Regions from separate parts of the Rahnella sp. Larv3_ips genome, predicted to be linked through region 1. Evidence: riboswitches for the same ligand, from Rfam matches in the RefSeq annotation. Region 1 holds a riboswitch; the other holds the start of a gene.

Region 1 (11,901 bases):
CTGACCGCTGGCTGCCATGGTTGTTCGGCAATGTTCACGCGATGATTTTGCCGCAGGAATGGCAATCACTGCCCGATTTCGCCCGTCATCCGGTTGGCACCGGCCCTTACGCCGTGGTGCGTAATCTGAAAACGCAGCTGCGTATCCGCGCCTTTGATGATTATTTCGGGTTCCGGGCGCTGATCGACGAAGTGAATATCTGGGTGTTGCCGGAGCTGAGTGAAGAACTGGTGCATTCCGGTGTTCAGCTACAGGCGGATGAATCCGGCAAAAGCGAGCTGGAAAGCCGCCTCGAAGAAGGCTGCTATTTCCTGTTATTTGACCAGCGTTCACCGGTCGGCCAGTCAGAGGAAACGCGCCGGTGGCTGTGCGACTTACTCAACCCCATCGCACTGCTCAGTAATGCAGAGCCGATTTTTCAGCGCTACTGGTCCCCGGCTTACGGCCTGCTGCCGCGCTGGCACCATAAGGCGCCACAGCCGCGTCCGCCCAAACCGCAAAATCTGACGCAGGTGACGCTGACGTTCTACGGTGAGCACTCCGAGCATCACGCCATCTGCAATGCGCTGCGCCCGCTGCTGACGGCGGAAGGTATCGAACTGATCATTCAGGTGGTGGATTACGCGGTCTGGCATCGCGGCGACGCCAACAGCGATGTGTGGCTCGGCAGCGCCAACTTCACCCTGCCGCTGGAGTTTTCTCTGTTCGCGCATTTCTACGAATTACCGCTGGCAAAACATTGCTTTAGCGAAGACATGAGTCAGGACGCCGCGCAGTGGCACGCGGGGAATTTATCCATCGCCAGTTGGAGCCAGAAACAAACGGTCAGCCATCAGATCCATCCGCTGTTTCACCACTGGCTGGTATTGCAGGGGCAGCGCAGTATGCGCGGCGTGCGCATGAACACCCTCGGCTGGTTCGACTTCAAATCCGCCTGGTTTGCGCCACCGGACAGTTAATCGGACTATCGCATCGCGCCGTTAATCTCTAGAATGACATCCGTTCTCAACGGGGTGCCCGAGTGCGTTCTTTTTTAATAAAGAATGAGCTCGATCTTTAAACGCCGCGAGCGCGTGTTCAGCGGGTGAAGTCCAGCGCACAGAAAGCAGAGCGTACACACAGTACGTGAGCATTTCGAGCACTGCACGAAGCCCGATCAACACACGCACAGCAAGTTTAAAAGGCTGAGATTTGAAACCCGTCGAACCTGATCCGGTTAATCCCGGCGGAGGGATTTGAGACTGCGCGATGCTTACTCAAAATCCTTTGCCCTTTCATTTTTTTGGAGCGCAAAGTTGAAAAAAATATTGTCCTGCCTGCTGTTACTTTCTGCACCTGCCCTGGCTGCAAAACCTGTTCTGACGGTTTACACCTACGACTCTTTCTCTGCCGACTGGGGCCCTGGCCCGGCGATCAAAAAAGCCTTTGAGGCGCAATGCGGCTGCGAGCTGAAATACGTTGCGCTGGAAGATGGCGTGTCTTTACTGAACCGTCTGCGGATGGAAGGCAAGAACAGCAAAGCGGACGTGGTTCTCGGGCTGGACAACAACCTGTTGCAGGCCGCGGAGCAAACCGGTTTATTCACCAAAGCACCGAAAACCGACGCCAAACTGACCGTGCCGGGCGGCTGGAATGACACTACCTTCGTGCCTTACGATTACGGCTATTTCGCGTTCGTCTATGACAAAAACAAACTGAAGAACCCGCCAAAAAGCCTCGATGAACTGATCAACAGCGATCAGAACTGGAAAGTGATTTATGAAGATCCGCGCACCAGTACGCCGGGTCTGGGCCTGATGCTGTGGATGCAAAAAGTCTATGGTGATAAAGCGCCAGAGGCATGGGAAAAACTGGCGAAGAAAACCGTCACCGTGACCAAAGGCTGGAGCGAGGCCTACGGGTTATTCCTCAAAGGCGAAAGCGATCTGGTGCTGAGCTACACCACCTCTCCGGCGTACCACATCGTGGAAGAGAAGAAAGACAATTACGCGGCAGCGGATTTCACCGAAGGCCATTACATGCAGGTTGAAGTGGCGGGCCAGCTGGCGAACAGCAAGCAACCTAAACTGGCTGAAGCGTTCATGAAATTCGTCACGACGGAAGATTTCCAGAAAGTGATCCCATCCGGCAACTGGATGTACCCGGTGATTAACACGCCGCTGCCTGACGCCTTTAAACAACTGACCGTACCGGCCAAATTCCTGCAATACAGCGCACAGGATGTTGCCACCCACCGTTCGCAATGGATCCAGGCATGGCAGAACGCCGTCAGCCGTTGATCCCGCGCTGGCTGTGGCCGGGTGCCGTCGCCTCGCTGGCTATGTTGCTGGTGGCGGCACTGGCGTTAGGTTCTCTGTGGCGTCATGCGCCGCAGATGAGCGGCACCTCACTCTGGCAGGATCCCTATCTCTGGCACGTGATCCGCTTTACCTTCTGGCAGGCGCTGCTTTCGGCGCTCTGCTCCGTGCTGCCCGCGATTTTACTGGCGCGTGCGCTGTTTCGCCGCCGTTTCCCCGGCCGTCAGCTGTTATTACGTTTGTGCGCAATGACGCTGGTGCTGCCGGTTCTGGTCGCCGTGTTTGGCATTCTCAGCGTCTACGGGCGACAGGGCTGGCTGGCACAGATATGCGGCTGGCTGGGCGTGGATTACCGTTTCTCACCGTATGGTTTACAGGGCATTTTGCTGGCGCACGTGTTTTTCAATCTGCCGCTGGCGACGCGTCTGTTAGTGCAGGCTCTGGAAAACATCGCCGTGGAACAGCGCCAGTTGGCCGCGCAGCTCGGAATGAACGCCTGGCAGCAATTCCGTTTTGTTGAATGGCCTGCCCTGCGCCGGCAGATTTTCCCCGCGGCTGCGTTAATCTTCATGCTGTGTTTCGCCAGCTTCGCCACCGTGCTTTCACTGGGCGGCGGCCCGCAGGCGACCACCATTGAGCTGGCCATTTATCAGGCGCTGAGCTACGACTACGATTTAAGCCGTGCTGCCACGCTGGCGCTGGTTCAGCTGTTCTGTTGTCTGGCACTGGTGTTGCTCAGTCAGAAACTCAGTCAGGCATTGCCGGTCGGGCAGACGCATGCTCAGCGCTGGCGAAATCCCGATGATTCTCTGCTGCGCCGTATCGCCGATGGCGTACTGATTGGTCTGGCATTGTTGCTGATCCTGCCGCCGCTGCTGGCCGTGATGTTTGATGGTGTCAACCGCGCGGCGGTCAGCGTGCTGCAACAAACCGCGCTCTGGCAGGCATTATGGACCTCAGTGCGCATCGCGCTCGGCAGCGGAGTCGTGTGTGTTTTGCTGACCATGATGCTGTTGTGGAGCAGCCGCGAGCTGCGCTTACGTCAACGAAACGGCTGGGCGCAGGCGATGGATCTGAGCGGCATGCTGATCCTCGCGATGCCCGGTATCGTGCTGGCGACCGGCTTTTTCCTGCTGCTCGGCGATACTACCGGGTTGCCGCAATCGCCGTGGCCTCTGGTGATCATGACCAATGCGCTGATGGCGGTACCTTACGCATTAAAAGTGCTGGATAACCCGATGCGCGACGTCGCCGAACGCTATAACCCGCTGTGCCTTTCGCTGGATATGCGCGGCTGGCAGCGCCTGCATTGGGTGGAACTCAGCGCGCTGAAACGCCCTATTGCGCAGGCGCTGGCGTTTGCCTGCGTGCTGTCGCTGGGAGATTTCGGCGTGATCGCCTTGTTCGGCAATGAGAATTTCCGCACCCTGCCGTTTTATCTGTATCAGCAGATCGGTGCCTATCGCAGCCAGGACGGTGCGGTGACGGCGCTGTTACTTCTGTTGTTATGCTTCCTGTTATTCACCCTGATTGAGAAACTGCCGGGTCGCCATGCTGACGCTGAATAAACTGACGTATTTGTACGAACATCTGCCGATGCGCTTCGATTTGCAGATCGACGCCGGTGAGCGCGTGGCCATCCTCGGCCCGAGCGGCGCGGGGAAAAGTACCCTGCTCAGCCTGACCGCCGGTTTTCTGTCGCCGGTCAGCGGGCAGATCCTGCTTAATGGCGCCGATCACAGCGCAACGCCACCGGCTAAGCGCCCGGTGTCGATGCTGTTTCAGGAAAACAATCTGTTCTCACATCTGACCGTGCGTCAGAACATGGGGCTGGGGCTGCATCCGGGGCTGAAACTGACGGCACAACAAAAGCAGGAACTGGAGGAGATCGCCCGGCAGGTGGGGTTGAGTGATTGTCTGGCGCGGTTGCCGTCGCAGCTTTCCGGCGGTCAGCGTCAGCGTGTCGCCCTGGCACGTTGCCTGTTGCGCAGCCAGCCGATTTTACTGCTCGACGAGCCGTTTTCGGCGCTCGATCCGGCCCTGCGCAGTGAAATGCTGAGTTTGCTGGATAAGGTCTGCGGGCAACGTCATCTCACGCTGCTGATGGTGTCGCATAATCTGGATGACGCAGCGCGGATTGCGCCGCGCACGTTGCTGATTGTCGATGGCAGGATTTTCTACGATGGCCCGACGCAGGCGCTGGTAAACGGCAGTGCGCCGGAGGCCAGAGTATTAGGAATCAACGCTTCAGGAAGTAAACCTGAAATCAGCGCGTAATGACGTTCCACAGCAGATGGCCGTAAACCGGCATCATCGGTTGCTTACTGAGCATCACCAGACTGACCACCGTCGCCACCACGCTCAGGATGCAGACAATGCGTAATCTTGGCAGCGTCAGCCATTTGCTCATGAAGTCAGGTGAGCTTTTACCGGCACGGAACCAGCGCCACCCCAGCCACGCACTGAGCCAGATAAGCATCACGCTGATAAACAACATCCACTTGAAAACGCCGCTGTTGTGAGTGGCAGGAATGTCGATCGCCACACCCGCCAGGATCCCCGGCAGGAAATACACCGGCGGCCAGGTGATGCAGCCGACAATATTTGGCGGGGCGAATTTATACGGCGGCAGATTGAGCATACCGGCGACCAGCGGCACCAGCGGACGCGTCGGACCGATAAAACGGCCTAAAATCACCGTGGCAAAACTGTGACGATCCAGCGCATAACCGGTTTTATCCAGTAATGACTGGTAACGTTTGAGGAAGCGCCAGCGATGCAGCGGCTCCTTGAAACCACGGCCAATGAAATACGAGGCCCAGTCTCCCAGGAAACACCCCAGACCGGCGGCCAGCCAGGCTTCGTATAATCCCACCTGACCACTGCCAATCAGCGTGCCGAGCGTCGCCATCATGACGGTACCCGGCAGGATCAGCCCCACCAGCGCCAGCGACTCGAAGAAAGCCACCACGGCGACAATAATTAACGCGAAGCCCACCGACTGAGCGACCAGATGTTGTAGATAGGCTTCCATATATTCCCAGAATTCAGTTTCGCCTGCGCCAATTGCGCAGATAAATGAGACAAGTGTGAGTTTTCTGCCTTCTCATTGTAGTAAATACATTAAGCGGCTGAATTGTCAGTGCATGAACTATCACAGTCAACCGGGTAATTGTATGCGTATTTGGCAGAAACCTGAGCCATAGACAAAGACTGTATAAATAACCATACTCTGTATTGGATCCCGATATCTTCATCTGTACCGTTTCGAGGCGCTTATTACTTCCACCTTTGTTCGTCCCGCTCCTGCTGCCACTGATACCCCGCCGCGTCAGGGATTTGTGCTGACCCGCCACTGGCGCGACACGCCGCGCGGCACCGAGGTGGAACTGTGGCTGGCAACCGACGAAGGCGCACAGAAAATCCGTCTGCCATTGCAGGAATCCGTCGCGTTTATTCCGGCGGAACAGCGCCACGCCGCAGAACGCCTGCTGGCCGATGAAAAAAATGTCAGTTTGCGCGAATTACCGATGCAGGATTTCCATTCCCGCCCGGTTCTCGGCCTGTATTGCCCGCAACACCGTCAGCTGATGCGCATCGAGAAATTGCTGAAAGAAGGCGGCGTTCAGGTTTATGAGGCGGATATCCGCCCGCCGGAGCGCTTTCTGATGGAGCGGTATATCACCGCGCCCGTCTGGTTCAGCGGGAAACCGGGAGCAGGAAATCTTCTGCTCGATACCAAAATGAAGCCTGCCGAAGGCTACCGCCCGCCCATGAAGCTCTGCTCCCTGGATATCGAAACCAGCGGTAACGGCGAGCTTTACTGCATCGGGCTGGAAGGCTGCGGGCAGCGCCACGTGTATATGCTCGGGCCGCCCAATGGCGATCCGCACGCGCAGTTTGATTTCAATCTGGTTTATGTCGACAGCCGTCCGCAGTTGCTGGAAAAACTCAATGAGTGGCTGGAAACCTACGATCCCGACGCCATTATCGGCTGGAGCGTGGTGCAGTTTGATCTGCGGGTTTTACAAAAACACGCTGACCGCTACAAAATCCCGCTAAAATTCGGGCGCGGCGGCGGGGAGCTGGAATGGCGCGAGCACGGCTTTAAGCAGGGGCACTTTTTTGCCGCTGCGGCGGGCCGTCTGATTATTGACGGCATAGAAGCACTGAAATCGGCGTTCTGGAACTTCAATTCATTCAGCCTGGAGTTCGTCTCGCAAAGTTTACTGGGCGAAGGCAAGGCCAGCGACAATCCCTATCAGCGGCTGGCCGAAATCGAGCAGCGTTTTCGTGAAGATAAGCCGATGCTGGCGCGCTACAACCTGAAAGACTGCGAGCTGGTGACGCGTATTTTCGCCAAAACCGAACTGATGCCCTTCCTGCTCGAGCGCGCCTCGGTCACCGGCCTGGCGGTGGATCGCAGCGGGGGATCGGTGGCGGCATTTACTCACCTTTATTTACCGCGTATGCACCGCGCCGGTTATGTCGCACCCAACATGGGCGAACTGGAAGGGGAAATGAGCCCTGGCGGATTTGTGATGGATTCACGGCCCGGCCTGTATGATTCGGTGCTGGTGCTTGATTATAAAAGTCTGTATCCGTCAATTATCCGCACCTTCCTGATCGACCCGGTCGGGCTGGTCGCCGGGCTGCAACAACCGGACGATGAGCATTCGGTTCCCGGTTACCGCAACGCCCGCTTCTCGCGCGAAAAACATTGCCTGCCGGAGATCGTCCGTCAAATCTGGATGGGTCGGGAAGAAGCCAAAAAGCAAAAAAACAAACCGCTGTCTCAGGCGCTGAAAATCATCATGAACGCCTTTTACGGCGTGCTGGGGTCAAGCGGCTGCCGGTTCTTTGATCCGCGTCTGGCCTCGTCGATTACCCTGCGCGGACACGACATCATGCGTCAGACCCGCGAGCTGATTGAAGCCGAAGGCTATCAGGTGATTTACGGCGATACCGATTCCACCTTTGTCTGGCTGAACAAGGCCCATTCGCAGGAAGACGCGAACGTCATTGGCCGCCATCTGGTGGAACAGGTGAATGCCTGGTGGAAAAACCATATCGGGCAGGTGTATGGGCTGGAGAGTGCGCTGGAGCTGGAGTTCGAAACGCACTACCAGCGCTTCCTGATGCCGACCATTCGCGGCTCAGAGACAGGCAGTAAAAAACGTTATGCCGGTCTGGTGAAAGATGCCGATGGCGAGCACATCGTCTATAAAGGGCTGGAAACCGTGCGCACCGACTGGACAAAACTGGCGCAGGAGTTCCAGCAGGAACTGTATCAGCGCGTGTTCCACCGCCAGCCTTATCAGGATTACGTCCGTGATTATGTCGCGCGCACGCTGGCGGGCGAGTTCGATGACAAACTGGTGTATCGCAAACGCCTGCGCCGTAAACTCAGCGATTATGAGAAAAATGTGCCGCCCCACGTGCGCGCCGCAAGGCTTGCCGATGAATATAACGCCCTGCACGGCCGTGCGAAGCAGTACCAGAACGGCGGTTGGATCAGCTACGTCATGACCACGTCCGGGCCGGAACCGCTGGAAAACCGCCAGTCACCTGTCGATTATGACCACTACATTGAGCGCCAGCTTGAACCGGTGGCCGATGGCATTCTGCCTTTCCTTCACGATGATTTTGCTACACTCATTACGGGTCAGATGGGGCTATTTTAAGCAAAAGTTGATGCGCGCCCGGTGATTCGCAGGTGACGAATCGTTTACCTTCCATTACCATAGCGCCCTTTCCCATTTCTGAATCATCCTCACACAGTGAATCACTCCGTCCCTTCGGGCGGGGAAAGAAGACTATTGCCCACGCTTCATCAGAGGCATAGCAAGCATTGCGCAGTTGGCGTCACAGTTGCCATATCTGGAACACACAACACAGAGAGAGATTATGCCGTTTACATTGGGTCAACGCTGGATAAGCGATACGGAAAGCGAATTAGGATTAGGAACCGTGGTAGCAGTGGATGTACGCATGGTGACTTTGCTTTTCCCCGCCACCGGTGAAAACCGTTTGTATGCCCGAAATGATTCCCCGATCACCCGTGTGATGTTCAATCCCGGTGATACCATCAGTTGCCACGAAGGCTGGCAGTTGCAGGTCGAAGAGGTCGTTGAAGACAAAGGTCTGTTGACCTACATCGGCATCCGTCTTGATACAGAAGAAACCGGCGTCGCCATGCGTGAAGTGCTGCTCGACAGCAAGCTGACCTTCAGCAAACCGCAGGATCGCCTGTTCGCCGGCCAGATCGATCGCATGGATCGTTTCGCCCTGCGCTTTCGCGCCCGTAAATATCAGCGCGAGCAGTTCCGCCTGGAGTTTGGCGGCCTGCGCGGTATGCGCGCCAGCCTGATCCCGCACCAGTTGCACATCGCTTATGAAGTCGGTCAGCGTCATGCCCCGCGCGTATTGCTGGCCGATGAAGTGGGTCTGGGTAAAACCATCGAAGCAGGCATGATCATTCATCAGCAACTGCTGTCAGGCCGCGCCGAACGCGTGCTGATTGTGGTGCCGGAAACCCTGCAACACCAGTGGCTGGTGGAAATGCTGCGCCGCTTCAACCTGCGTTTCTCTCTGTTTGATGATGACCGCTACGCCGAATCTGTACATGAGGCGACCAACCCGTTTGAAACTGAACAGCTGGTGATCTGCTCCCTCGATTTCGTGCGCCGCAATAAATCCCGCCTCGAGCAGTTGTCTGATGCGGCGTGGGACATGCTGGTGGTCGATGAAGCGCACCATCTGGTGTGGAGCGAAGACGCGCCAAGCCGCGAATATCAGGTTATCGAACAACTTTCTCAGCAAATCCCCAGCGTTCTGTTGCTGACCGCTACGCCTGAGCAACTTGGTCAGGAAAGCCACTTTGCGCGTCTGCGCCTGCTGGATCCGGATCGTTTCCACGATTACGAAGAATTCATCGAAGAACAACAGCAGTATCAGCCGGTGGCAGATGCCGTCACGCTGTTACTGAATAAAGAGCCGCTGACGCCACAAGCCCTGGCGTTGCTGGGTGAAAGCGTCGGCAACGCCGATACCGATGCCCTGCTGGCCGCCGCCAATAAAGGTGATGAAGCCGCCGCCAAACAGCTGGTTTCCATGCTGATGGACCGCCACGGCACCAGCCGCGTGCTGTTCCGTAACACCCGTCACGGCGTGAAAGGTTTCCCTGAGCGTCATCTGCAGGCGGTGAAACTGCCGCTGCCGACGCAGTATCAGACCGCCATTAAAGTCTCGGGCATTATGGGCGCGAAGAAATCCGCCGAAGCCCGCGCGCATGACATGCTGTACCCGGAGCAGATTTATCAGGAATTCGAAGGCGAGAACGCCACCTGGTGGAACTTTGATCCGCGCGTTGAATGGCTGCTCGGTTATCTGACCGCCAACCGCGACGAAAAAGTGCTGGTGATCTGCGCCAAAGCGGCCACCGCATTACAGCTGGAGCAGGTACTGCGTGAACGTGAAGCGATCCGCGCCGCCGTGTTCCACGAAGGTTTATCTATCATCGAGCGTGACCGCGCTGCCGCGTATTTTGCCTCGCAGGAAGATGGTGCACAGGTTCTGCTGTGTTCTGAAATCGGCTCCGAAGGCCGTAACTTCCAGTTCGCCAGCAAAATGGTGATGTTCGATCTGCCGTTCAACCCGGATCTGCTGGAACAACGTATTGGCCGTCTGGATCGTATCGGCCAGCAAAACAATATCGACATTATGGTGCCTTACCTCGAACAGACCGCGCAGTCGGTGCTGGTTCGCTGGTTCCATGAGGGGCTGGACGCGTTCGAACACACCTGCCCGACCGGACGCACCATTTATGACAGCGCCTATGAACAGCTGATCGCGTTCCTCGCAACGCCGGCTGAACAGGAAGGTCTGGACGACTTTATTCTCGAATGCCGCGCGGAACATGATGCGCTGAAAGAGAAGCTGGAAAATGGCCGCGACCGTCTGCTGGAGATGCACTCCAACGGTGGCGAGCGTGCGCAGCAGCTGGCAAAAGAGATCGGCGAGCAGGATAACGACGTGAATCTGGTTAACTTCGCGCTCAATCTGTTCGATATCGTGGGGATTAATCAGGAAGATCGCAGTGATAACCTGATCGTTCTGACGCCGTCCGATCACATGCTGGTACCGGATTTCCCTGGTCTGCCGGAAGAGGGTTGTACCGTGACCTTCGATCGTGAGCAGGCGCTGTCGCGTGAAGATGCGCAGTTCATTAGCTGGGAACACCCGATCGTGCGCAACGGTCTGGATCTGATACTGTCCGGCGATACCGGCAGCTGTGCGGTGTCTATCCTGAAAAACAAAGCGCTGCCGGTGGGCACCATGCTGGCCGAGCTTATCTACGTTGTCGAGTGTCAGGCGCCTAAGCATCTCCAGCTGACCCGCTTCCTGCCGCCAACGCCGGTGCGCATGCTGATGGACAGCAAAGGCACCAACCTGGCCGCGCAGGTAGAGTTCGAGAGCTTTAACCGTCAGTTAAATGCTATCAATCGTCATAACTCCAGCAAACTGGTGAACGCCGTGCAGCAGGATGTGCATAACATGTTGCAGCAGGCCGAACCGCAGATTGCAGAACAGGCGCGTGCGCTGATTGAAGCAGCTAAGGTAGAAGCCGACGCGCAACTGACGCAGGAACTCGCCCGACTGAAAGCGCTCAAGGAAGTGAACCCGAACATTCGTGATGACGAACTGGAATCGGTAGACTCTAACCGTAAGCAAGTGCTGGCGAACCTGAACGATGCCAGCTGGCGTCTGGATGCGATCCGCCTGGTGGTGGTCAGCCATCAGTAAGCCCGACGGGGTGCAGCCGGTCTGCACCCCTCTTTTAACCCCGACACAGACTGAAACCGCTATGAGCGAACATCAACCGAACATGCCTGTCCCTTCAAACACCCGGCCGCTGGAAAACTATAATCCGCCGACCGACCCCTGGTTGCAGGTGATTTTTCAGGATGAACACATCATGGTGGTCAATAAGCCAAGCGGTCTGCTTTCGGTGCCGGGCAAGTTAGCTGAACATCAGGACAGCCTGATGACCCGTATTCAGCAGGCATTTCCTGAGGCGGAATCCGTACATCGTCTGGATATGTCGACCAGCGGCGTGATTGTAGTGGCACTGACCAAAGACGCCGAGCGCGAGCTCAAACGCCAGTTCCGCGAACGCGAAACCAAGAAAGTGTATATCGCGCGGGTCTGGGGACGGATGGAAGAAGATTACGGCATTATCGATTTACCGCTGATTTGCGATTACCCGAACCGGCCCAAGCAGAAGGTTTGTCATGAGACGGGCAAAAAGGCGCTGACGCAATACGAAGTGATGTCGTGGGATGACGATGGCACGACCCGCGTCCGGCTGCGGCCAATCACCGGACGTTCACATCAGTTACGCGTGCATCTTCTGGCGCTCGGACATCCGATTCTGGGGGATAAGTTTTACGCCCACCCCGCCGCGCTGGCCGCCGTGGATCGCCTGCAACTGCATGCGCAGGAATTGTCGTTTTACCATCCGCTCACCGATGAGCCGCTGGTGTTTAATTGCGAGCCGGATTTTTAATGCGGCGGCTAAAACAAAAAAGGCGCTGAATTCAGC
Region 2 (11,901 bases), on a different contig from region 1:
CATGGGTCTGCTCAGCGCCGGTTCGCCGCTCGGCGGCGCTGTGGCCGGGCCTATTGTCGGGTATCTGGCAATCTCCTTTGGCTGGCGTCCGGCGTTTATGGTCATTGCCGCGATTGGTATTGTGTGGATGGTAATCTGGTTCTTTACGGTGGCTGATAATCCGCTGAAAAGTAAGCGCGTGTCCCAGGAAGAATTACGTTTAATTGATGCAATGAAGAATGAAAATATCAGCGAAGAAGAAGATCTGGCGCAGGCTGCGCATGGGCTGGGGTATTATTTAAAACAACCGATTATTCTGGTCACTGCCTTTGCATTCTTCTGCTACAACTATATTTTGTTCTTCTTCCTCAGCTGGTTCCCGGCTTATCTGGTGCAGGCGCATGGCCTGAATATTAAAGAGATGAGCCTGACAACGGTTATTCCGTGGATTGTCGGCTTCGTCGGACTGGCACTGGGCGGTTATATTTCAGATAAGATCTTCAATATTACCGGCCGCTTATTGCTGTCGCGTAAAATTATATTGGTGGTCAGCCTGTTAGCCGCTGCCATTTGTGTCGCCCTCGCCGGTATCGTCACCAGCGTGGTGCCGGCGGTGGTGCTAATGTCAGTGTCTATTTTCTTCCTGTATACCACCGGGGCAATTTACTGGGCGATTATTCAGGACGTAGTACATAAATCCCGCGTCGGCGGCACCAGCGGATTCATCCATCTGGTCGGCAGCATCTCCGGCATCATCGGGCCCGTAGTCACCGGATTTATTGTCCAGAATACCGGTCGTTTTGACAGCGCCTTTATTCTCGCAGGCGGCGTCGCCGCGCTGGGGGCAATTCTGGTGTTCTTCGTGATCAAACCGCCTAAACAGTCCGCCGAGACAACACTCTCTCACAGCTAAATCAGTGAAAGGTTATTCAAAACCCGGCCACCTGCGCCGGGTTTATTTTTTGGAGGCTGGTTCAGCCTTTTCTACACTTCATCAATCCACACCCGCATCTCCCCTTCCCCACGGTTCGCCCAGGAAAAATACGGCACAAAGGTCATGGTTTGCGGCAAGGTTGCTTCCTCTGGCGGATTGTAGCGGTACAACGGCTGCTGCCCGGCCTGTACCGACGGGCGTCGCTCGCCCTGCGTTTGCAGCAATGTTTTACCCGCGAACAGTCCGCTGCCTGAAATCAGGCGGAACGGCGCATCGTGCGGCAAACGAATGTTATGCAGTTCACGGCCGTTATCCGCCTGTTCCAGGCAATACACCAGTGGCCCGCGCTGCACGGCGACTTTTCCGGCGACATGGCGCAGCAGTGCGTTACCTTTCACGCGGGTGACCGGCATCGGTAAGGTCATTTCAATGCGATCGCCTTTCTGCCATTGCCTGGTCAGACGCAAATACCCGCGCTGCGTCAGGCTGGTCAGTTCAAGCGGATGACCATTGATAGTGACCTGCGGGCTGGCGCACCAGTCTGGTAAACGCAGCGCCAGCGTGGCTTCCAGCGTTTCATCGGTATCGACGTCAATCGTTACGTTTTCAGCCCACGGGTAGCCGCCGGACTGTTTCAGCCGCAGCGGTTTTCCGCCGATTTCCGCCTCCACATCGCTGCCGATATACAGATTGATATCCACACCGTCCGGGCGCCGGGTATAAATGTAATGGCCGAGTGACGCCAGCAGCCGCGCGATGTTGGGCGGGCAGCAGGCGCAGCCGAACCAGCGCTGACGCACCGGTTTTACGTGATCATAAATATGGTTGAACGGGATGCTTTTCGGGTGCACTTCCAGCGGATTCACATAGAAGAAATGTTTACCGTCGAGCGCCATACCGGCCAGCACGGTGTTGTAAAGCGCACGTTCCATCACGTCGCTGTAACGGCTGTCGGCCTCCATCTGCAACATGCGGTTGGCAAACATCATCAGGCCAATCGAGGCGCAGGTTTCGGTATAGGCCGTGTCATTGGGTAAATCGTAATCCGAGGAAAACGCTTCGCCGCTGCTTTGCGAACCAATCGCACCGGTGATGTACATCTGCCTTTGCGTCATGTTTTCCCATAAGCGCTGGCAGGTTTCGCGTTTTTCCTGATCCTGACTCAGCCTCGCCAGGTGCGCGACACCGGCGTACAGATAAACGAATCTCACCGCATGGCCGACCGCCGTGGTCTGTAGTGCTATCGGCAGATGCGCCTGCGTGTAGGCTTTATCCTTAACCATCCACGCCGGGCCGTAGTTATTCCAGTGCGATGTTTTACCGCGTTTTTCATATTCGATATCGTAAAAATGCGGCTGCGCCCCGCGCTGCTCAACGAAATACCTTGTCAGTTCGAGATAACGGGTTTCGGCGGTTTGCTCATACAAACGCATCAGCGCCAGTTCAATTTCAGGGTGACCGGGGTAGCCGTGTAATTGCTTTTCGCCCGGCCCGAAGACGTCGGCAATGTGATCAGCCAGTTTGCAGACGATCTCCAGCAAACGGGTTTTGCCCGTAGCCTGCGCATAAGCCACACCGGCTTCGATCAGATGTCCGGCGCAGTAAAGCTCGTGACATTCCGCCAGATTGGTCCAGCGGTGTTGCGGCTCTTTGACGGTGAAATAGGTGTTGAGATACCCGTCGGGCTGCTGCACCGCGCCGACCAGTTCGATCACCTGATCGGCGGTTTCCTCCAGCGCCGGGTCCGGCGTTTTCGCCAGCAAATAACCCACCGCTTCCAGCCATTTGGCAACGTCGCTGTCCTGAAAAACCATGCCGTAAAACTCACCGTCACTTTGCCCGGCGGCAATGCGGAAGTTTTCTATCGCGTGGCTCGGTTCGGCATCGGCAACCTCATCATTGAGCGCCTTCCACTGATACGGCACCACCACATCTTTCACCAGACGCTGATACTCCCGCCAGAACGCGTCGGAGACATTCACCTTGTGCAAAGGCACTTCTAAGGATTCAACCGGAGAAAAAGACATACAACCTCCTGAACAGTTATCAACATTAAACGTTTGCCGCCAGCTCGCGGGACATGCGGGTCAGCAATGTGTTATTGAGCTTGCAGAACATCAGCGTCCCGGCCAGCAGTAAATGCATCGCCGCGGGCAACAGCGTTTCCAGCAGCGTGATCCCGCCAAGGGATGCCGCGGTCTGGTGCTCGGCACCGGCCTGATAAGACACCCAAATAAAGACCAGGCTGATGATCCCGGCGCTGGAGGCCCAGGCCAGTTTGATAAAGAAAAGATTGAAGGCGAAGTTCATGCCGGAAGAGCGGATACCGTTTTTCCAGTGTCCGTAGTCATCGGCAAACGCCATGATGGAAAAGTGCAGCGGCAGCGTGAAGCCGAGGATCACACAATGTATGAAGATAATGCCAAGCCACAGCGTCTGGAATTGTTCACCCACCGGCACAAACCACAACAGCAGGGAAAACACCGCCAGCACCAGATTGGTGATCAGGTAGAGACGCACGCTGTCGATAAATTTGGTCAGCTGATTGACGATGATCGCGCCGAGAATTGACGCCAGCGTCACCATGCCGAAGAACATCGACGCGTACCCCGCGCCGCCTTTCAGCACGTAGGTGATGAAATACATATAGCCGCCACCGCGCAGGTTGAACACGTTGATCAGCAGGAATGACATGAGGAGAACCAGCAGCAACTGATCGTTTTTCAGCATTCCGCGGATGTGCTCTTTAATGCTGAACTGCCCCAGCAGCGCCAGCGGCAGACGCTCGCGAACCGTGAAGAAGCACCACAGGAACATCACCACCGCCACCGCGCACAGCAAGCCGACGCCCTGCTGATACCCCCGCGCAGCATCACCTTTGCCGAAGAGTTGCACCAGCCACGGCAGCCCGACGGAAACCATAAATCCGGCCACACCGCATAAAACAAAGCGCCATGACTGGCAGGAAATCACCTCCCGGTGATCGGTGGTCATGGTGTTAATCAGCGCGCAATACGGCACGTTGATGGCCGTGTATGACACCGAAAGCAGGAAGTAAGTGAAGAAGGCGTACGCGATTTTGGCATCACCGCTCAGGCCGGGCACCGTGAAGGTGAGAAAACCGACTACGCCAATCGGCAACGCTATCCACAACTGCCATGGACGAAAGCGCCCCCAGCGGCTTTGGGTGCGGTCAGCCAGAATGCCCATCAGCGGATCGGAAATCGCGTCAATCACCCGCAGGGAAATAAACAATGTGCCGACAATCGCCGGTGTCAGCCCGAAGACATCGGTATAAAAGAAGGTCAGAAAACTGGTGATCAGACAGGTTATTATCGTGCCACCGGCGTCACCTAATCCGTAACCGATTTTCTCACTGACGGAGAGTTTAGCGTTAACAGAAATTATTTTTCCCTCAACGCTTACCGGCGAAGAACCGGTATTAACTGAATCTGTTGGCATTATTTTTCCTCGCTTTTATATCGTTATTTATAAGCTGTAGGAACACAATGAATAAGGCTGATTTTTCGCATCAGCCCTGAGATGAAATAAGGTACGCCATAAATTTGGCATAGAGACTTCATGCCAACAAGAGGAGGATAAAGTAGTTAAACGGGACAATTCCGACTCACGAACAGAATCTGTGAAGCAGATCAAAACCTCTTTACGCCCGGCGGGTAGCGCGTGTTTCTTGTGCTACTGTCAGTCTACACCTGCCTGATGAGCGCCTGAAAATGCCTGAAATGCTTGCGTTTCCCGTTAATTACCCGGTAAAAGTGCAAAACGGTGGTCTGTTTATTTCACGGGGGATTGGCACACATCCGACCCGACGCCTGAGTTCGCACGAGTTAATTTATGTCGTGCGGGGTTCGCTGTCTTTGCAGGAAGAAAATAACCGTTTTGATTTACACGCAGGCGAAAGTTTATTGTTATTTCCAGGGCGTGAACATAAAGGGATCACAACATTCGATCCCGATTTAAAATTTTACTGGCTGCATTTCGATATTGTGAAAGATAGCGCAATAATGAAAATACAACCAAACAGTCCCTCTTTACAGCTGAATATTCCACAGCACTGTAAAGTCAGAGACAGCGAAACCCTGTTAACGCTGTTCAGATTATTTTTATATGAACAGGAACGCGGAGGTAACTCTCTCGAGCTGTTTCTGATATTGCTGTTACAGGAAGTCTCGCGTGCCTGGCCGGAGAATGTCGAACCGGGCGGCCCCGGCGTGGCACTGGCTTATAAAGCCCGCCAGCTCATCACGACACAGTTTCACCTGCCGCTGGGGGCTTCGGAACTGGCGGAACGACTGCACTGCAACGCGGATTATCTCGGACGGGTTTTCCGCCTGACTTTCCAGATGACGCTGACCGAAGCATTGCATAAACAACGTGTTGCCGCCGCCGAGAAACTGTTGCTGGCGAATACCGGCAATGTGGCGGATGTGGCCCGCCTCACCGGGTTTAATGACGTGGCGTATTTTCGACGAGTGTTTCGCAAACTGCTGGGGATCACGCCAGCGGCGTATAAAAAGCTCTATTGCCGTGAGCACATTAATTCGGATTAGCTTTGATGAAATAAGCCAAATATCTGTGAAAACCTTGCGCTAACAATCTCAAAATCCTGAGAAAACTCATGTTAGTATTGTGGACTCCCGATTCTTAAGACAACTTTTGCCCATGACAGACGCCTTTGAATTTCTCAGCAATGTACCGGTTAATCAGCAGATTTACCGTACCTTGCGTCAGGACATCGTCACCTGCGCCATTGCGCCGGGGGCATTCCTGTCGGAGAAAGAGATTTCCACACGCTTTAACGTGTCCCGCCAGCCGGTGCGCGAAGCCTTTATCAAACTGGCGGAAGCCGGGCTGGTGCAGGTACTGCCACAGCGCGGCACCTATGTGATGAAAATTTCCTCCAAGCGGGTGGCTGACGGCCGTTTCATTCGCGAAGCCGTCGAAACCGCCGTGGTGCGCCGTGCGGCGATGGTCGCCACCGGGAAAGATCTGGCATTGCTGGAACACAATCTTGAACGCCAGACGCTGGCCGCCAAAAGCCAGCAAACGCAGGAATTCCTGCTGCTTGACGATGATTTCCACCGCACCATCGCGCAAATCATTGACTGCCGTCTGGCGTGGGAAACCGTCGAACACATCAAAGCCACCATGGACCGCGTGCGGTTCCTGACGCTCAGTAAAGTCTCCCCGCCGGAGAATCTGATTGCACAGCATTATGCGATTTTCGATGGTCTGAAAGCACATGACCCGGATGCTGCGGAAAAAGCTATCCGCATTCATTTGCAGGAAATGATTTCCACTATCACGCCCATTGCTGAACAGAACAGTGACTGGTTTGATGCCGAGTGAGTTTGTCTTCCCGCGTGGTAAAACGATGCCAACGCGGGAGATAATTTTCACTTCAGGGCAATTTGTTCCAGTCTTTTGAAGGGCGGTAGCAGGCTTCTCGCGGGCCAAGCAGCACACCTCCCCCTTCAAAACCTTCAACATCTTTTTGACCTTCATATTTTTCATCGCAGGATCTTAAAAATCCGACAACGAGTTCCACAAGTTCTGTCTGCCGAGGCGTTAAATTAACCGGTTTTTCCTTGTCTCGCTTCATGTGCTGCTCCTGATAAGTCTGATAAAAATTCTCTGTCTGAAATGATGAATTCATTCTTCAAACGTTGATATTAAATAAATCCATATTTATATATTCACGTAATAAATAGTAAGTGGATTCGCACTCCATCTCTTGCGAAACTTGCGACAGGGGCGCTGCGGAGATATAAAAACGCATTACATCATCATTAACAACATCTTTAATTACAAATCTCGCCCTTTCTTTCTTTAATATACCCAGCTCATTAAGAACCTCAGCGTAAATCACCATAAGACAAAGGCTGTAATACAGCATATTCCTTTTCAAAGGATGCCCTGCTGTCTTGCGATAAAAATTCTCCAGTGCATTGAGCTCCAGTTCTTCTGATAAGCACCGGCACGAGGTTAACAGGAACGCGGCCCGCTCCTGCTGCAGGTTATTGAGACAAAACACATAAGCGGCCTGCTCCATACCTGAATTCTGCGGCTTATTTTTCCGATACTGGTTAAACAGCCATTTCCAGTTAAGCTGGTGTTTTTCAGGTTGTCGTAAATTACGCCTCCCCCGACGCTGCTGCCAGATAATATCACTGCGACGAATACACTTTATAATAAGAGAGACATCTAACTTACTGAAGACGGCATTCATTATTGTGACCATCTCATTAATCACCCTTTCATGTAACGTCATCCTTTCCATTTTATTTCCACAGGTTGCATATAATTTCGCAAGAATAATCCGCAATCCGGGAATAACAATCATGATGCGTTTTTTTTTCGAGACGTCTCGTAAAATTTCATCATGACCTGGGTCTGTAAGGCGAAGGTTTTCTGTCCATCCCACTGTCTGCGGCGTTCAATTTTTGCGGGTTAGCGCCAAAATCTGTATGACAACTTAGTGTAAGCTGTAAACCACATTAATATCGTGGATACCTTTATGCCAGCCGCAGCCCCCCTGAAAAAAAGCTATTACAGTGCCGAACAGTCACTCTCCCTCGCCCAACTGGATGAAGAAAAGATCAGCCAGATTGCACGCGATCTGGACGTGGCCGAAAGCGAGAAAGAGCATTATCTCACCGGATGGATGGGCCAGAACAGTGTGGTGCTGGTAAGAAATTATCAGGATAAACGTGGCACCGCGAACGGCCTGGTGATGTCGCGGGGTAACCGTTACAAACTGACCGTGCAGGCCATCACTTTTCGCATACCCAAAGTGCTGCTGTGGGTGACTTTCCGCCGCACGCCGCGCACCATGACCGTCATTGCCTATAACAAACTGGGCGAACAGGCGACCGGCCTGCAACAGTTTATGCATGTGCAGGATCCTGAGCTGAAAGAGCGCCTCGAAAACGACTGGCGCGAGCTGAATGATTATCTTGGTATGGCCTGCTGGCAGATGGACAATAACCGCCCGTTATGGCGTCAGCTGCATGAAGAGATCACCCCGCAGGCACTGTGGCTGCTGGCGGATTCATCGTGGTTCAGCGGCAAAAAACTGCAAAAAGATGGCGAACTGGAAGGCTTGTGGCTGCATGAGCAGTTTATTGGCCGACGCAGCGGCGAACACGCGGCGCTGGTTCTTTCATGGAAAGATGAAGAGAATCAGGACATCGCCAGTTATCTGTATGAGCGGATTTCTGTCAGCCAGATCCGGGTGATGCTGCGCCCGCGTAAAGACGAGAAATTCTACCCGCTGAATCCGTTTGATGCCGTGCATTTACAGCGGGCGCTGATGATGTTTCATCAGGCAGAACAGGCACTGGAAAAATCGCAGCGCAGCGCCTGACTGCCCGTCACTATCGCCTTACCACCAGCGATGAAAATGATGCACCGGCCCGATGCCCTGCCCGACATCCAGCGAGTCGGCCTGTATCAGCGCCTGTTGCAGATAGGCTTTGGCTTCGCGCACAGTGTCTGCCCAGCCGCTGTGGCGCGGGCGCAGTGCCGCCAGGGCGGCTGACAACGTACAGCCGGTGCCATGTGTATGGTGGGTGTTCACCCTCGGCGCAGTGAAACGCTCACGCGTATCCCGCATAAATAACCAGTCCGGACTCTCTTCGTCGCTAAGATGCCCTCCCTTCATCAACACCGCGCCACACCCCATCGCCAGTAAAGCTTCGCCCTGCTCGCGCATTTCCGCTTCACTGGTGGCGATGGCGCATTCAAGCAACGCTGCTGCTTCGGGCAGGTTTGGGGTGATGATCGACACCTGAGGCAAAAGCAGCCGCCGCAACGCCTCGACCGCTTCCGGTTGCAATAAAGGATCGCCGCTTTTCGCCAGCATCACGGTATCGAGCACCACGAACGGCGGCTGATAATGGCCAAGCCGCTCCGCCACCGTTTCCACAATCTGACTGTTTGCCAGCATGCCAATTTTAGCGGTGTCGATACGCACATCGCTGAGGACGGAATCAAGCTGCGCCGCCACAAACTCCGGTGCGATGTAACAGACCGACTGAACGCCACGGGTATTTTGCGCCACCAGCGCCGTGATCACGCTGGTGCCATAAGCGGCGAGGGCGGAGAAAGTTTTCAAATCTGCCTGAATGCCCGCGCCGCCGCTCGGGTCCGTTCCGGCAATGGTCAGCGCATTAATGCGTTTCATGACAGCCCTCCCCGTTCAGCCATGTTTCGTTCAATAAATACAGATTATCGAGGAACGCTGGCGTAAAGCTGCCCGGCCCGCGGGCTGTCGCACAAGCCCGTTCACCGGCACATGACATGACGCGACACGCCGCCGCGACGTTGTCCAGCCGGTCGCCCGGTAAAGCCGAAAATGCCGCTACCACGGCAGATAATGCACAGCCGGTACCGACCACGCGGGTCATCATCGGATGCCCGCCCGGCACAGCCCAATGGCGTTTGCCGTCGGTGACGTAATCCGTTTCGCCGGTCACAGCCACTATCGCCCCGGTTTGCTGCGCCAGTTGCTGTGCGGCAGGCAGAGCGGAAAGCGAATCGTCGCCGCTGTCAACGCCGCGGCCTGACGCGCTCAGGCCACTGAGGGCACGGATTTCAGACGCATTGCCACGAATGGCGGCGGGTTTTAACGGCAGGATATTGAGGCAAAATTCGGTTCGCCAGCTCAGGCCACCGACCGCGACGGGATCTAACACCCAGGGTTTCCCGGCCTGATTGGCGGCATGAATCGCCGCCAGCATCGCGTTAGCGTGGGGATGTGTGAGCGTGCCGACGTTCACCAGTAAGGCATCGGCAATGGCGCTGAACTGCGCCGCTTCATCGGGATCGACCACCATCGCCGGAGAGGCACCTAGCGCCAGCAGGACATTGGCAGTAAAAGATTGCACCACATCGTTGGTCAGGCAATGGACCAGCGGTGAGGCATGGCGGAGTTGATGTAAAGAACCGGCGGCAGTAGCACCGGGAAATACGGAAGGTCGGACGTTCATAAGTCTCCCAACCGGCTTTCAGGAAGGCGGCATCGGGAGAGATACCTGACTTCCCTACGCTGGCATAATCCAGATCAGGTAATACGGGTAAAATCTCAGCCGTTCTTTTGCAAGCGCGGCACCCCGAGTCAAGGGAGCATTATTGGTGTGGACGGCGGGAAGATCAATCAGCAATTGATACAAAAAAGCCCTGTCCATTGACAGGGCTAATGAAACAACCGCGATTTACAACGTAGCGGGCACGTCGCCAGTCGTGCCTTCGCTGCGCGCCTGCCACAACGTTATCCAGCGCAGAACAGATGCCACCATAATCACCGCGCCGAGGGCGACCATGATGATTGAGATGGTGCCGTTGAACAGGTTGAAACCTTTGGCCGCAGAATTGAAATACACATGAGCGACCATCCAGTACGCCGCATAGTTGACCGTGACATAGAGATAGGCCAGCGGGATCAGGCAGGTCAGCATGTAGCGGCGTTTGTCCGCCAGACGCAAGATAATGGTCGCACCGATCATCAGGCCAATCGAGGCCATCAGCTGGTTTGAAACGCCAAACAACGCCCAGACGGAGTTGATGTCGCCCGAGTTAAGAAGGTATCCCCACAGCAGGCAGGCGACGATGCTGCACGCCACTGTGCCCGGCCACCAGTCAGTACGTTTGAGCGGCGACCACAGATCGCCGAAGAAATCCTGTAACAGATAGCGCGCCACGCGGGTCCCGGAATCCACGGCCGTCAGGATAAATACCGCCTCGAACATCACCACAAACTGGAAGAAGTACGAAGACAAATGGCTGAACCACGGGATGCGGGTAAAGATATCCGCCATGCCGACTGCCAGCGTCACAGCCCCGCCGGTACGGCCACTGAGATCCAGACCAATTTCCTGGCTGAGTGTCGGCAGATTCACCACCTGCATCCCCAGACCGGCAAAGACCTCGGGCGCCGAGTTGATCGCAAAGTAATCCGCCGGATGCAGCGCAGTCGCGGCAATCAGCGCCATCACGCCGACCACGCATTCCGCCAACATCGCACCAAAACCGACCGGTAAGATGTCGCTCCATTTATCGATTTGCTTCGGCGTCGTGCCGGAACCGATAAATGCGTGGAAGCCGGAGATCGCGCCACAGGCGATAGTGATTGAGATAAACGGCCAGACCGGCCCGGCCAGCACAGGGCCGCCACCGTGGATAAACGGTGTGATCGCCGGAAACTGGATCTCGGGGTTAATGAACACTACCCCGACGATGAGCGCCCCGAACACGCCGATTTTCATGAAGCTGGAGAGATAACCGCGCGGTGTCAGCAACATCCACACCGGCAATGCGGTCGCGAAGAATGCGTAGACCGGCAACACCAGGCTGACCGTCGAAGCACGCAGGCTCAGCCATTCCCCAAACGCCGAAGCCTGAATGTACGGCCCGATCACCACACAGGCCATGATGGCAATAATCCCCACCCACGAAGCGGCTTTCATACTGCCGGTCAGACGTTCCCACAGGCCAACGCAAATCGCCACCGGGATGGTCATGAAGACGGCAAACGTCCCCCACGGATTACGCTCAAGAGCGTGGACAACCACCATCGATAAACCGGCCATGGTGATAGTGATGATGAACAACATCGCCAGCCCCGTGCACCAGCCTGCCACCGGGCCAAGCTCTCGCTTAGCGACCTCGGATAACGATTTCCCCCGGTGTTTCATGGAGGCAAACAGCACGACGGTATCATGCACCGCGCCGCCGACCACACAGCCGATCAGCAGCCATAACATGCCGGGCAGATAACCGTATTGCGCGGCCAGCACCGGGCCGACCAGTGGCCCCGCCGCCGCGATGGCCGCGAAGTGGCTGCCAAAGTTCACCCATTTTTTGGTCGGGACGTAGTCTTTCCCGTCTTCCAGTAAATGCGACGGTGTGACCTGAGCATCATCGGCTTTCAGCACTTTACGGACGAAAAACACCCCGTAAAGCCGGTA

The links. A riboswitch is a leader RNA that binds a small molecule or an ion and turns the genes downstream of it on or off. The one in region 1 is predicted to bind thiamine pyrophosphate.
Region 2: it holds a riboswitch for thiamine pyrophosphate, as region 1 does, so the genes downstream of both, thiM (hydroxyethylthiazole kinase) here and thiB (thiamine ABC transporter substrate binding subunit) in region 1, are expected to answer to the same signal.

Annotation. Positions count from the first base shown of each region.
Region 1 is NZ_MJIB01000003.1:111,055-122,955, forward strand. Features, by position in the region: gene sgrR (HTH-type transcriptional regulator SgrR) at 1-959, shown strand, start outside; TPP riboswitch at 1,000-1,252, shown strand; gene thiB (thiamine ABC transporter substrate binding subunit) at 1,296-2,279, shown strand; gene thiP (thiamine/thiamine pyrophosphate ABC transporter permease ThiP) at 2,255-3,865, shown strand; gene thiQ (thiamine ABC transporter ATP-binding protein ThiQ) at 3,849-4,574, shown strand; gene ED901_RS00560 (DedA family protein) at 4,564-5,331, opposite strand; gene ED901_RS00565 (DNA polymerase II) at 5,576-7,981, shown strand; gene rapA (RNA polymerase-associated protein RapA) at 8,205-11,102, shown strand; gene rluA (bifunctional tRNA pseudouridine(32) synthase/23S rRNA pseudouridine(746) synthase RluA) at 11,164-11,865, shown strand.
Region 2 is NZ_MJIB01000021.1:902,351-914,251, reverse strand. Features, by position in the region: gene ED901_RS23745 (MFS transporter) at 1-892, shown strand, start outside; gene ED901_RS23740 (glycoside hydrolase family 127 protein) at 964-2,940, opposite strand; gene ED901_RS23735 (MFS transporter) at 2,966-4,375, opposite strand; gene ED901_RS23730 (AraC family transcriptional regulator) at 4,657-5,484, shown strand; gene ED901_RS23725 (GntR family transcriptional regulator) at 5,597-6,283, shown strand; gene ED901_RS23720 (hypothetical protein) at 6,336-6,536, opposite strand; gene ED901_RS23715 (hypothetical protein) at 6,594-7,358, opposite strand; gene ED901_RS23710 (hypothetical protein) at 7,452-8,300, shown strand; gene thiD (bifunctional hydroxymethylpyrimidine kinase/phosphomethylpyrimidine kinase) at 8,319-9,119, opposite strand; gene thiM (hydroxyethylthiazole kinase) at 9,106-9,924, opposite strand; TPP riboswitch at 9,959-10,060, opposite strand; gene ED901_RS23695 (carbon starvation protein A) at 10,150-11,901, opposite strand, start outside.